One region of the Nonomuraea sp. NPDC050643 genome, then DNA from elsewhere that is predicted to be linked to it. Evidence: riboswitches for the same ligand, from Rfam matches in the RefSeq annotation. Region 1 holds a riboswitch; the other holds the start of a gene.
The links. Region 1 has a riboswitch for thiamine pyrophosphate ahead of AB0I15_RS31060 (FAD-dependent oxidoreductase). Riboswitches for the same ligand answer to the same signal wherever they lie in the genome.

Region 1 (7,116 bases):
GCCGGTAGGCCACCGACATCGGGGTCTCGCCGTCGTAGGGCTGCTGTCCGGTCACCAGCTCGAACAGCATGATGCCCGCGGCGTAGACGTCGCTGCGCACGTCGGCGGCGCCGGTCATGACCTGCTCGGGCGCCATGTAGCCGATCGTGCCGATCATCACGCCGGTACGGGTCTGGTTGGTCGCCTCGATCGCCCTGGCCAGGCCGAAGTCGACGACCTTGACCCGGCCGTCGTCGGTCATCAGGACGTTCTCGGGCTTGACGTCGCGGTGCACGAGCCCGGCCTGGTGGGCCGCGCCGAGGGCGGCGAGCACCGGGATCAGGATCTCGAGGGCCTCACGGGCGGGCAGCCGGCCGCGCTCGCGCAGGATGTCGCGCAGGGTCCTGCCGGGGACGTATTCCATCGACAGGTAGACGACGTCGTTGTCGGTGCCCTGGTCGAAGACGTGCACCACGTTGGGATGGGAAAGACTGGCCACCGACTTGGCCTCGCCGATGAACCTTCTGACGAAGGCCGGGTCTTCGGCGAGCGAACGGTGCATGACCTTCAGCGCCACCGTCCGGTCGAGCCGGATGTCCAGCGCGAGGTAGACGGTCGCCATACCGCCCCGGGCGATCCGGCTCTCGATGCGGTAGCGCCCATCGAGGAGCCGCCCGACCAGGGGGTCCGCAGTCGTCGTATCCACCCCGCTGAGTTTACGGGCGTTTTGCCACTGGCAGGGCCCGGCCGCCCGAAACCGATGCGGAGACGTTCTCGTTGGAACGTCCCCACCACGGACAAAACAGACATAAAACCATCGGCGTCACGGCCTCATCACCGACGCCCGCCCAGGCCTCATCGCCGCGACGCGCGTGTCGCGGTGTGATCGGTTCACGGTGTCGTCGGTGACGAGGCCTCGGCGTAGCGGCGGCGTGGGATGCGGCCCGCCTGGCGCGCCAGCCGCCCGGCCACCACGGCCCCCTTCATGGCCGCCGCCATGAGGTCGGGCCGCTGCGCCCGGGTGACCGCCGTGGCCAGCAGCACGGCGTCACAGCCCAGCTCCATCGCCAGCGCGGCGTCGCTCGCCGTGCCGATGCCCGCGTCGAGGACGACCGGCACGGAGGCGGCCTCCACGATGAGCTCGATGTTGTGCGGGTTGCGGATGCCCAGGCCCGACCCGATCGGCGCGCCCAGGGGCATCACGGCCGCGCAGCCCGCCTGTTCCAGCCGCCGCGCCAGCGCCGGGTCGTCCCCGATGTACGGCAGCACCACGAACCTGTCGGCCACCAGCCGCTCGGCCGCGTCGAACGTCTCGATCGGGTCGGGCAGCAGCGTGCGCTCGTCGGCGATGACCTCGAGCTTGACCCAGTTCGTGTCGAGGGCCTCCCTGGCCAGCCGGGCCGTCAGCACGGCCTCGCCCGCGGTGAAGCAGCCGGCCGTGTTCGGGAGCACCTTGATGTCGCGCCGGCGCAGCACGTCGAGCACGGAGCCGCGCGAGCCCGGGTCGAGCCGCCGCATGGCCACCGTGGTCAGCTCGGTGCCGGACGCGGCCAGCGCCTGGTCGAGCACCTCCAGGGAGGGCGCGCCGCCGGTCCCCATGATGAGCCGGGAGGAGAACTTCTCGCCGGCGATGATCAGCTCATCCACCTTGCACCGCCGTCAGAACCTCCACGCGGTCACTGTCGCTGAGCGCCGTCGTCTCCCAGGCGCTGCGCGTGACCACCTCGTCGTTCACGGCCACGGCCACTCCCGTGGTGGCCGCGGTCAATGTGTGGACGGCCTGGGCCACCGTCATTCCGTCGGCCACCTCGTGCGCGGCCCCGTTGATGGTAACAATCATGAAATTTCCCGAAATCTCCCCGGCGAGCACAACGCCGCCAGCTCGCTCTCCTCGCCCAGCAGGACGGCCGCCGTCAGCGGCGCCAGCAGCACGCCGCCCCGGTGGTGCCCGGTGGCCAGCGTCAGCCCCGGTGTCCCGCTCGGCCCGATGACCGGCAGGTTGTCGGGCGTCCCCGGCCGCAGCCCGGCCACCACGTCGGCGACCTCCAGCTCGGTGACGCCCGGCACCAGCTCCCTGGCGTCACGCAGCAGCTCGTAGAGCCCGCCGGCCGTCACCCTGGTGTCGAACCCCATCTCCTCCTGCGTGGCCCCGACCACCAGCTCACCGTCGCCCCTGGGGACGAGGTAGACCGGTGAGCCGTGCACGGTTCCGCGTACGCACCGGCCGAGCAGCGGCTGAGGCGAACGCAAGCGCATGATCTGCCCCTTGACCGGCCGCACGGGCACCTCGGCCAGCCCGGCGCTCCAGGCGCCGGCGGCCAGTACCACCCGCTCGGCCGCGAGCTCCGCCGGCTCCTCCGCTCGCGCCCCGCCGCCGGACGCGACCGGCGCGGAACCAGGGCCGCCGGACTTGTCCGGTGGCGCGAGGCGTACGCCCACGACGGTGCCGCCGTCGCGGAGGAGCTCGGTCGCGCGGGCGCGCACCAGCGGGACCCCCAGCCGCTCCAGAGCGGTGAGCAGCGCCGCCGTCACGCGGCGCGGGTCCACCCAGGCGTCGCCGGGCGCGAGCAGGCCGCCGCGCACCGAGGGGGCCAGCATGGGCTCCAGGCGGCGGCACTCGCGCCCGGTCAGCCGCTCGACCCGCAGCCCCAGCTTGTCCATGTACGCGGCCAGCTCGTCCAGCGCCGCCAGGTCGTCGGCCCCGAACGCCACGTCGAGCGTCCCGTCGGAGCGCAGGTCCAGCCCGCGCGTGGCCGGCTCGCCGCCCACCGCCTCGAACCCGGCGTCGGCGGCCAGTTCGGCGGCGAACGACGGCCAGCGGCGCAGCGACGCCACGCCCAGGCGCAGCAGCGGCCCCTCGGTGTACGTCACCTCGCTGACCGGTGCCAGCATCCCCGCGGCCGCGTGAGAGGCCCCGGAGGCCGGGGCCGGGTCCACGACGGTGACGGGCCGCCCCTCGCGCGCCATGCGCCAGGCGATGGACAGCCCGACGACCCCGCCACCCACGATCACATCCATCCGCGCTCCCTTCGCCGGCATGATCCGGATCAGGTGTCTTGCGGTCGAAGGCCCGGTGAAGCCTTCCTCTCAGCCCGGTAACGGCCGGACTCCCGCGCGTCTTGCGTTCACAGCCTACGGCCTCGGTGCCGCGTCCAAGCACCGCCCCCGTTATGGTCATGAACGTGAACCATGTCGTGGTGGTAGGAGCGGGCCTGGCGGGCGTGCGCACGGTGGAGGCGCTGCGCGGGCGCGGATTCGCGGGCCGGATCACCCTGATCGGCCAGGAGCGGCATCGCCCTTACGACCGCCCGCCGCTGTCCAAGGCCGTGCTGAAGGGCGAGACCGACACCAGCTACGTCGAGACCGACCTGGCCGCGCTGGAGGTCGACTTCTGGCCCGGCGTCAGCGCCAAGTCCCTGCGCACGGGCGTGGTGGAGACCACCGAGGGCGAGCTCGGCTACGACGGCCTGGTCATCGCCACCGGCGCCGACCCGATCAGGCTGCCCGGCGACGGCCCCCAGCACGTGCTGCGCACGCTCGACGACGCCCACGAGCTGCGGGCCATGCTCGTGCCCGGCGCCCACATCGCGATCATCGGCGCGGGCTGGATCGGCGCCGAGGTGGCCACCGCGGCCCGCCACGCCGGATGCGACGTGACGGTGGTCGAGAGCGCCTCCACCCCGATCGCGACCGCCGTCGGCACGGGGATCGGAGCCCGCACCACACCCTGGTACGAAGGCATCGACCTGCGGCTCGGCGCCATGGTCGACTCCGTGGACGAGGGCGGCGTACGCCTGGTGGGCGGCGAGTTCGTCGAAGCTCACGCGGTCGTCACCGGCATCGGCGTGCGCCCGGCCGTCGAGTGGCTGACCGACGCCGACATCGACCTGCACAACGGCGTCGTCACCGACGAGCATCTGCGGGCCTCGCTGCCCAACACGGTCGCCGTGGGCGACTGCGCCGCCTGGTGGTCGCGCCGCTGGAAGACCCGGCTCAGGGTCGAACACTGGGACACCGCGCTCAACGCCCCCGAGGTGGCCGCCGCGACGCTGCTGGGGGAGGAGGCCGTCTACGACCCGGTCCCCTACTTCTGGTCGGAGCAGTTCGGCCACATGCTGCAGTACGCCGGCCACCACCCCGCCGGTGAGCGGCTCGTCTACCGCGGCGAGCCCGACGGGAAATGGTCGGCCGTCTGGCTCACGGACGACGACTCCCTGGCCGCCGTGCTGGCCGTCGACCGGCCGCGCGACCTCGTACAGGGGCGGCGGATCATCGAGGCGGGTCACAGGCTGGACACGGAACGCCTGGTAGATCCACAAGTCCCCCTACGGGATTGTGTTGTTTGAGCAAGCACGGCATGTGGTAGTTGTGGTTTCGTGACGCTTTCTGTTGCACAGATCGACCGGGAGACCGAGCAGCTCGTAGACGAGTGGCTCACGCTCCCCGAAGTGGCCTCGCGCCTTGACCTTTCGATCGGGCGGGCCAAGCAACTCCTGAAGGACCACAAGCTCCTCGGCGTGCGCCGGGGCAGCGGCGGGCCACAGGTGCCCGCGGTGTTCCTCGATGGAAAGGATGTGATGAAGGGCCTGCCAGGCACGCTGACCGTGTTGCTCGACGCCGGCTACGACGACGTCGAGGCCCTGCGCTGGCTCTTCACCCCAGACGAATCCCTGCCAGGGTCGCCCGTTGACGCGATCAGGGCCGGTCGTCACACAGAGGTCAAGCGGCGTGCCCAAGCCCTCGCTTTCTGAGGCCCGCCTCTATCTCTGCACAGACGGCCGCCGCGACCGCGGGGATCTGGCAGAGTTCCTCGACGCGGTGCTGGCCGGCGGCGTGGACATCATCCAGCTGCGGGAGAAGGGCCTGGAGGCACGCGAAGAACTCGCGCTCCTCGAGATCTTCCGCGACGCCTGCGACCGGCACGGCAAACTCCTGGCCGTCAACGACCGGGCGGACATCGCTCATGCCGCCCGGCCCGACGTGCTCCACCTGGGGCAGGACGACCTCCCTGTGACGGTCGCGCGAGAGATACTCGGCGACGACATCGTCATCGGGCGGTCCACCCACTCCGCAGCCGAGGCTTCCGCCGCGGCCGTGGAGGAGGGCGTCGACTACTTCTGCTGCGGGCCCATCTGGCCCACGCCGACCAAGCCGGGCCGCCCGGCTCCCGGCCCGCCGCTGCTCCGGCACGCGGCGTCGCTGGGGTCCTCGCGGCCGTGGTTCGGGATCGGCGGCATCGATCTCGGCAACCTCGACGAGGTGATGTCGTACGGAGTGAGCCGGGTGGTCGTCGTGCGGGCGATCACCGGTGCCGACGACCCCGGGGCGGCCGCGGCGGAGTTCGCCAAACGACTGTCCTCCCGCTGACCCGAGGCGCCCGCCACCGCGCGGGCGCCTCCCTCACCGTGAGGATCGCCGTGCGGCCGCCGTGAGGTCCGCGTGTCGATCGGCGTGCGGTCGGCGTGTCGATCGCTGTGTCGGTCGGCGTGTCGGTCGGCGTGTCGGTCGGCGTGTCGATCGCCGGGAGAAGCTCCGGAAGAGGCTTCGTGAACGCCTCCGGGGAGGAGCGTGGCCCGGAGGTCAGGTCTTGCGGGACGTGGCGGCGATGGCCAGCTCGGTCAGCGCCGTGCGCGCCTGCGCCGTGACCGGCGCCTCGTCGAGCGCCGCCAGCGCCTCGCCCAGATAGTCGCCGATCAGGTCCTCGCACTCCTGCAGCGCGCCCGTGTCCTCGATGATCCGCCGCAGCGTCGCCACGCCGTACTCGTCGAGCGCCGGATCGCCGAGCAGCCGCCGCACCGTTGCCGCGTCCCCGGGGGAGGCCGCCGCCAGCGTGCGGGCCACCAGCATCGTGCGCTTGCCCTCACGCAGGTCGTCGCCGGCCGGCTTGCCCGTCTGCGCCGGATCGCCGAACACCCCCAGGATGTCGTCGCGGATCTGGAACGCGATTCCGACCCGCTGCCCGTAGCCGGTGCACAGGTCGTCCATCCACGGGGCGAGCTCGCGGGCGGCCAGCACCAGGCCGAGCCGCAGCGGCTGCTCCACCGAGTATTTGCCGCTCTTGAACAGCGCCACCCGCAGCGCCGACTCGAACGTGTTCTCCCCGTGGGCCTGCTCCAGCAGGTCGAGGTATTGCCCGCACATCAGCTCGGTGCGCATGTGGTCGTGCACGGGCTGGGCCGCCTCGATCGACTCGCGCGGCAGGCCGCTCGCCCGCCACATCTCGCCCGACCAGATCAGCAGCAGGTTGCCCAGCAGGATCGCCGCGCCCTCACCGAACTGCTCGGCGGAGCCGTACCAGGCCGACTTCTCGTGCATCGCCTGGAAGCGGCGGTGCGCCGAGGGCATGCCCCTGCGCAGGTCGCTCTTGTCCATGACGTCGTCGTGCACCAGCGCGCTGGCCTGCAGCAGCTCCAGCGAGGCCGCGGCGGTGAAGATGCCCGGCTCGTCCGTGCCGCCCGCGCCGCGCCAGCCCCAGTAACAGAAGGCCGGGCGCAGCCGCTTGCCGCCCGCCAGCAGCTCGTCGGCGGCCGCGCGCAGCGGAGTGAACTCGGGTTCGCCGCCGTCGGGCAGCTGCCGGTCGACGAACTCTCCGAGGGCGCGCTCCACCTGCGTGCGCAGGGTGTCCAGGCCGGCGGCTTGAGTGGTCATGCCTTGAGACTAGTGGCCGGACGTATGGTGTCGGATCTGCAGGTGTCCCTCTGCCCCGCTGCTCCGGCGGGATGGGGCGGTAACCTTGGTCCATGGCGCTTGGTCGATCCTCCATCCGGCCCGATCGTGTTCCCACTGTCCGCGACTTGCTCGCCGCCGGTGGCCGGTCGTTCTCGTTCGAGTTCTTCCCCCCGAAGACCGACGAGGGCGCGCGGCAGCTCTGGCGGGCGATCAGGGAGCTGGAGTCGCTGCGGCCGACGTTCGTGTCGGTGACCTACGGCGCGGGCGGCTCCACCCGTGACCGCACGGTCGACATCGTCGAGCGCATCGCCCACGACACCACGCTCACCCCTGTGGCGCACTTCACCGCGGTCGACCACTCGATCCGCGAGCTGCGCCACCTCATCGGGCGCTTCGCCGACGCCGGCGTGCGCAACATGCTGGCCGTCCGCGGCGACCCGCCCGGCGACCCGGGGGCCGAGTGGGTGC
Region 2 (7,116 bases), on a different contig from region 1:
GTCGAGCACGGCGATGCCGTCGGCGCTGGCGTCGAACACGGCCCGCTCATGCGCCCGCTGCCGCACCGCCTCCTGGTAGGCCACCGCGTTGCCCACGGCGATGCCCGCGTGCCCGGCCAGCAGCTCCAGCAGCTCCAGCTCCAGGTGGCCGGGCGTGCGCCGGGCGAACAGCGCGTAGAGGGCGCCGTAAGGGCGCCCGCCGACGGCGGCCAGGCCCAGCGCGATCGTGTGCAGGCCACGCAGCCGCGCCCACACCAGGTCCTCCAGCCCGTTCGACTCGAGCATGACGGTCTTGCCGGTCCGTAAAAGCTTGTCCACCAGGCTCGTCCGCAGCTCGGTGGTGGTGCCCCTGATCGTCTCCGGCAACTGGTACGTGCTGACCAGCCGCAGCCGATCCCCTTCGATCAGGACGAACCCGCCCGCGTCCGCCCCCGTGAGCTCCGTGAGGCTGGCCGAGATCCGGTCGAGCACGGCCGACAGCTCCAGCTCGGAGTTGATGTCGCCGACGACGTCGGTGAGCCGGCGCACCAGCCGGGCACGGCGCGCCATGCGGTTCCTGGCCATCTCGTCGGCCTGGGCGGGGTGGTGCACGCAGACGTAGCCGGCCACGGCGCTGCCCAGGCGCAGGGCGCTGATGTCCACCCGCAGGTCGAGCACGGCCCCGTCGCGGCGCAGGCGCTTGGTGCGCAGCGACACGGGGGCGCCGGTGCGTACGCGCTCCAGCACGGCGTTGTGCTCGGCGCTCAGCTCGCCGGGCACGATCGGCGCGCGGCGCCCGAGCATCTCCTCCGCCGTCCACCCGAACATCCGCTCGGCCGCGTCGTTCCAGACCAGCACGCTCTGGTCCCGGTCGAGCGCCACGATGGCGTTGGGCGCGCCCGCGAGCACCGCACGAGCGATCTCATCGTCACTGTCGGCCCATTCGTCCCCCACACCTCCATAGTGCACGTGGCGCGGTGGGTGCGTCGGGAGATCCGTCCGATACGCTGCGGGCACGGTGATTCTCGTCGGTTAGGAGGGAGAGGGGATGTCGAGCAACGATCTCGATGCCCTGCTGCGGGTGACCTCCAGCACATACCGGGGGGACACCTCGCCGGACATCGCCTTCGGCACCTATGACGGCGCCGTCGGCAGGCTGGTGCTCGCGGTGACCGGCAAGGGCATCGCGGCCTGCAGCTTCGAGGCGGAAAACGACGTGTTCGAGCTGCTCACGCGGCACGTGGGCAGGTACATCGGGCCCGACACGCGCCGGCTCGACCCGGTGCGCAGAGAGCTCGACGCCTACTTCTCCGGGCGGCTGCGGGCGTTCGCCACACCGGTGGACCTGACGCTGGCCACGACCTTCGCGCGCACGGTGCTGCAGAAGACGATGGCGGTCCCCTACGGCACCACCACGACCCTGGAGACGATCGGCGAGAGCATCGGCAGGCCGCGCGCGCTGCGGGCGATCGGCAACGCGCTGGCCTCCAACCCCGTGTGCGTGGTCGTGCCCTGCCACCGGGTGGTGCGCGAGGACGGCGCGCTCGGCGGCTACGCGGGCGGCGCCGCCGCCAAGCAGCACCTGCTCAACGTCGAACGACGCGCCTCAGCGGCTCGCTGAGGCGCGCCCGCGCCGCAGCACGCCCACGAGCGCGGTCACCAGGCCCGCCACGACGGCCGCGCCGAGCGCGCCGTTCATCCACGGCTCGCGGGTGAAGCCGATCGCCTCGCGCGCCGACACCCAGACCGCGTCCCAGGCGGGGACGGTGGGGGTGGAGGTCGTCAGCCAGTACGCCACGAAGCCGAGCGCCCACGGCACCAGCATCGACCAGCGCGAGGGGGCGTTCTCGGCGGTGTTCCAGCCGCGTGAGCCGCCGAACACGAAGTAGTCCACGGCCAGCACCGCGAACATCGGCACGAACACGGCCCCGATCACGCCGAGGAAGGCGCCGTACGAGTGGACGTCCACGACCAGGGCGATCGCGACCGTGAACACGCCGATGGCGGCGGAGAAGATGCGCCGGTCCACGCGCGGCATCAGGTTCTGCAGCGACACCGTGGTGGAGTAGACGTTGGCGAAGGACTGGTCGGTCTCGCGCAGCGCCAGGATGCCGAAGAACAGCGCGCCCAGCGGCACCGCCACGAACGGCTCGAACACCGCCGTGGGGTCGCTCTGCACGGCCGCCGCGCCGGCGATCCCCACCGCGTACACGCCCAGCCCCAGGCAGGCCACCTGTGCCAGCGTGTAGCCGCCGACCACGCCGGTGAACGCCGCCCTGCTGGACTTGGAGTGCCTGGCGAAGTCGGCGGCCAGCGGCACCCACGACACCGACAGCGCGATCACGTAGTCCACGGCCGGGGCGAACGCGGTCCACGACCCGCCGGTGTAGGCGGGGGCCTCGGACAGGAAGAACCAGGCGAACCAGACCATCGACACGATCACGCCGGCGGTGACGTAGCGGCGCAGGATCCGGATCGAGCCCAGCGGCCAGATCGTGAGCGCGGTGGTGAGCACCCCCGCCACCAGCACCCACACCTGGTACGGCACGCCGCCGAAGATCGCGGTCGCCGCCTTGGCGATCACCCAGAGCTCGAAGGCGCCCCAGCCGATCATCTGCACGATGTTCAGCACCGTGGGCACGGCGGACATCCTGGCCCCGAACAACCCGCGCAGCAGGACCATGGCGGGCTGCCCGGTCTGTGTGCCGGGAATGGCCGACAGGCCCACCATGGCCGTGCCGATCAGGCTGCCCACCACGGTCGCCAGCAGCGCGGCGGCCAGGCTGAGCGGGGCGTTGCCGAGCGGGTTGAGCAGGACCAGGGCCCCTGAGAAGCCCAGGAGGCTGACGCCGAGGTTCGCCCAGAGCGCACCCTGGTCGAGCACACCCAGGGTCTTCGGCGGCCTGCCTTCGAGGGTCAGCGGAACTTCGTCGACGGCGCGCGACATCGCACACTCCCTACGCCGGCATTACCCGGACAGGTTCAGGCGGTCGGCAGCGGATCAGTAGCTGCCCTCTCAGCCCGGCACCCCGAGCTCCCGCGACGATCTGTAGTTTGCGCCCTCATCATGCCCCAATGGCGGCGAAACCGCCACAGTGGGCAACTCACGAGCGGCTACGCCACGAAGGGCGGCTGCCCGGTCTCGCTGACCATCGGCCGGCGCGCGAACTCCCACGACTGCATGCCGCCGCCCACGTTGACCGCGTCGCGCCCGAGCTGGTTGAGCCAGGCCGCGACCTGCAAGGACCGGCCGCCCACCCGGCAGACGACATAGACCTTCTTGTCGCCGGGCACCTCGTCGACCCGGCCCTGGATCTGCGTCATGGGGATGTGCACGGCGTCAGGGGCGTGGCCGGCCAGCCATTCGTCCTGCTCGCGGACGTCGAGCAGGTAGGCGTCGGCGGGAACGGCACTGGCCTCGATCTCAGGAACGGTCATGACTCCATCATCTCGCGGGGAGCGAGTGCCGTCGTCCGAAGGCGAGGCGGTGGCGCCCGGCCTCACGGGGTGGGGCCGTTGACCCGCGCGTCGTAGGCGGCACGTGCCGCCGCGATCTCCTGCTGGTGCTGCTCCGTCCACGTGACCAGGGCCTTGATGGTCTCGTGGAGCGTACGGCCGAGCGGCGTCAGCGCGTAGTCCACCCGCGGCGGCACGACCGGGTGCACCTTGCGGCTGACCAGGCCGTCGCGTTCGAGCTGGCGCAGGGTCACGCTGAGCATGCGCTGGCTGACGCCGTCGATCTCGCGGCGGAGCTGGGTGAAGCGCAGGCTCTGGCAGTCGAGCAGGGCGATGACCAGCAGCGACCACTTGTCGGCGACGCGGTCGAGTATCTGGCGGACCTCGCAGTCTTCACGGGTGTCCCACTGGCGTACGTCGTAGTCGTCGTCCACGGTGCCTTCGCAGTAACCGAGTGCCTTCAAAGTGCCTTCTTCCATGACATTTCATGTTGGCCCATGATGTGGACGGTTACAAGAGATAACCGATATGCCAAGAAGTAACCGGGGGTTTGTTGTGTCTGTCCCCGCCCGTTCCTGGGGCGTACTGATCGTCTTGTGTGGGGCCATCTTCCTCGAGGGCATCGACGTGGCCATGCTGAACGTCGCCCTCCCGTCGATCCGGGCCGACCTGGGCCTGTCCACGGGCATGCTGAGCGGGGTCGTGAGCGCGTACGTGCTCGGCTACGGCGGTTTCATGCTGCTCGGCGGCCGGGCGGCCGATCTGCTGGGCAGGCGGCGGATGTTCCTGTTCTGGCTGGTGGTGTTCCTGGCCTTCTCCGGGCTCGGCGGCTTCGCCGACGAGGGCTGGGTGCTGCTGCTGGCCAGGTTCGCCACCGGCGTGGCCGCCGCGTTCATGACGCCGGCCGGGCTGTCCTTGATCACCACGACGTTTCCCGAGGGCAGGGAGCGCAACCGCGCCCTGCTCATCTACGCCGGCACCGCTGCGGGCGGCTTCGCGCTGGGGCTGGTGATCGGCGGTCTGCTGACCGCGTTCGGCTGGCGCTGGGTCTTCTTCGCCCCGGTCCTGCTGTCGCTGGTCATCCTGATCGCCGCGATCCCCCTGCTCAAGGAGCCGACCGCCGAGCGTCCTCCCGTGCGGGGCTTCGACGTGACGGGCGCGCTGAGCGTCACGGGCGCGATGATGCTGCTGGCCTACGGCGTCGTACGGCTGGAGCACCCGGCCGACGGCTGGCCGCTGACCGTCGCGGCCTTCGCCGGTGGCCTGGCGCTGCTGGCGGCCTTCGTGGCCGTCGAGCGCCGCTCCCCCCACCCCCTGGTCCGCCTGGGCCTGCTCAGGTCGGGCCCGCTGGTCCGGGCGAACCTGATGGCCGCGCTGCTCACGGCCTCGTTCTTCGGCTTCCAGTTCCTGGTCACGCTCTATCTGCAGGAGCTGCGCGGCTGGTCCACGATCCAGACGGGCCTGGCGCTGCTGGCGGCCGCGGCCGACGTGGTGCTCGCCCCCACGCTCACCCCGTGGCTGGTCAACCGGTTCGGCAACGCCAAGGTGGTGCTGGGCGGGCTGCTGTCGGGGCTGCTGGCATACGCGCTGTTCCTGGGGGTGGGCCTGGACTGGGCGTACGCGGCCATGCTGCCCTCGATGCTGCTCATCGGCCTGATGTTCGCCTTCGTCTACGGCCCGCTCACGATCGTGGCCACGGACGGCATCGCCGAGCACGAGCAGGGCCTGGCCGGCGGCCTCATCAACTCCTCGTTCCAGTTCGGCGCGGCTCTGGGCCTGTCGATGGTGACCGCGGTCAACGTGGCCGCCCTGGGCGGGGCGACGGGCGCCGAGGCGGGGCTCGCCGCGATGCGCACGGCCCTGGTGGTGCCGGTGACGGCCACGCTGCTGGCCGCGCTCATCGCCACCGCCGGGCTGCTGCGCACGAGGGCCCGGGAGCGGGTGCCGGTCGGCGTGTGAGCCCGACCGGCCCGGTGTGGGCTACTTGAGCAGCTTGGACAGGCGGCGGTCGGCCAGCGGCTTGCCGCCTGTCTGGCAGGTGGGGCAGTACTGCAGGGACGAGTCGGCGAACGAGACCTCCTTGATCGTGTCGCCGCACACGTCGCAGGGCTGCCCCGCCCGGTTGTGCACCCGCAGCCCCGACTTCTTCTCCGCCTTGAGATCCTTGGCCGCCAGCCCCTGGGCGCGCTCGACGGCCTCGGCCAGCGTCGTGACGATGGCCTCGTGCAGGTCGGCCACCTGCGCGTCGGTCAGGGTGGCCGCGATCTTGAACGGGGACATCTTGGCCGCGTGCAGCACCTCGTCGGAGTAGGCGTTCCCGATGCCCGCGATGACCTTCTGGTCGCGCAGCAGCCCCTTGATCTGGGTGCGGTTGCCGCCCAGGATGCGCTTGAGCGCGGCCACGGTGAAGGACTCGTCGAGCGGGTCGGGGCCGAGGGCGGCGATGCCGGGCACCTCGTCCGGATTTTTCGTGACATAGACGGCCAGCCGCTTCTGCGTCCCCGCCTCGGTCAGCTCGAACCCCGGCGCCAGGCCCTCGTCGTCGGGCGCCAGCCGTACGCGCACCGCGAGCGGCCCCTTGCCCGGCCGCACCGGCTTGGCCGCCGACAGATCGTCGCGCCAGCGCAGCCACCCCGCCCTGGCCAGATGGATGACGAGGTGCAACCCATCACAGTCGAGGTCGAGGAACTTGCCGTGCCTCGACACACTGGTGATCGTCAGCCCGCCCAGCGCGGTGACCGGCGGATCGAACGTCTTGAGCGCCTGGATGGCGACCACGTCGACCCCCAGGACCGTACGGCCCACCGCCCGCTCGCGCAGGAAGTGGGTGAGCGACTCCACCTCGGGAAGTTCCGGCATGCCCTCAGGGTACGGCGCGCTCGCGGCCGTCCACAGCCTGGGGAAACTACGGAACGTCCCAGAACGCCAGCTCGTGCGCCATCCCCTCGGCGAACAGGGCCTCGGCCCGCGCGGGATCAGGCGCGGCCTCGTCGATCAACTGCCCGATCCGCACGGTCAGCGCCGCGAACCCCGGGTCGGCGTACGTGTCCACCCAGGCCCGGTACCGCGGCTCAGCGGGCGGGTTCTCCGCCAATATCCGCCCAAGGTTCGAATATCCCCACATGCACGGATAAAGCGCCGCCAGCCCCTCCCCGTACGACGCCGCCGCCCCCAGCAGGAACCCCGTGTACGCCACGCACGCCGGCCCCTTCACCGCCCCCTCCAGGTCCGCCCCGAACTTCGCCGACATCGTTCTGTGCAGGCTCAGCTCGTCGTGGAAGGTCGTGTGCGCCAGATCCACCAGGTCGCCCACGTGCGCGTCCGGCGCCTGCCAGGCCAGCCGGGCGAACACCCGCACGTAGTCCAGCAGGAACAGGTAGTCCTGCTCCAGCCACGACCGGAACACCGGCTCGGGCAGGTCCCCCCGCCCGATCCCGGCCACCGTCGGGTGCTCGAGCTGGGCCCGCAGCAACGGACGGCCGATGGCGTGCAACTTATCCGCGATCGTCATGGCTGGGAGGTTAGTGTCGAAGCATGAGTGTGACGATCGCCGAAGAACTCCTTCTCCTCGCCCACGACGAGGAGAAGGGAAGGCCGCTCATCAACTCCATGCAGCTCGACCCGGCGCTCGCGGGGGCGATCCTGGCCGAGCTGGCCATCAACGACCGGGTGGAGCTGTCG

Region 2: it holds a riboswitch for thiamine pyrophosphate, as region 1 does, so the genes downstream of both, AB0I15_RS23250 (cytosine permease) here and AB0I15_RS31060 (FAD-dependent oxidoreductase) in region 1, are expected to answer to the same signal.

Annotation. Positions count from the first base shown of each region.
Region 1 is NZ_JBFAIM010000025.1:69,873-76,988, forward strand. It holds gene pknB (Stk1 family PASTA domain-containing Ser/Thr kinase) at 1-685, opposite strand, end outside; gene AB0I15_RS31050 (thiazole synthase) at 871-1,626, opposite strand; gene thiS (sulfur carrier protein ThiS) at 1,619-1,819, opposite strand; gene AB0I15_RS31060 (FAD-dependent oxidoreductase) at 1,816-2,997, opposite strand; TPP riboswitch at 2,987-3,103, opposite strand; gene AB0I15_RS31065 (FAD-dependent oxidoreductase) at 3,156-4,325, shown strand; gene AB0I15_RS31070 (Rv2175c family DNA-binding protein) at 4,356-4,730, shown strand; gene thiE (thiamine phosphate synthase) at 4,708-5,346, shown strand; gene AB0I15_RS31080 (polyprenyl synthetase family protein) at 5,560-6,627, opposite strand; gene metF (methylenetetrahydrofolate reductase [NAD(P)H]) at 6,720-7,116, shown strand, end outside.
Region 2 is NZ_JBFAIM010000016.1:153,892-161,007, forward strand. It holds gene AB0I15_RS23240 (ATP-binding protein) at 1-933, opposite strand, end outside; gene AB0I15_RS23245 (methylated-DNA--[protein]-cysteine S-methyltransferase) at 1,028-1,600, shown strand; gene AB0I15_RS23250 (cytosine permease) at 1,586-2,926, opposite strand; TPP riboswitch at 2,917-3,030, opposite strand; gene AB0I15_RS23255 (rhodanese-like domain-containing protein) at 3,094-3,417, opposite strand; gene AB0I15_RS23260 (helix-turn-helix domain-containing protein) at 3,480-3,899, opposite strand; gene AB0I15_RS23265 (MFS transporter) at 4,030-5,394, shown strand; gene AB0I15_RS23270 (DNA-formamidopyrimidine glycosylase family protein) at 5,416-6,294, opposite strand; gene AB0I15_RS23275 (TenA family protein) at 6,341-6,946, opposite strand; gene AB0I15_RS23280 (GPP34 family phosphoprotein) at 6,970-7,116, shown strand, end outside.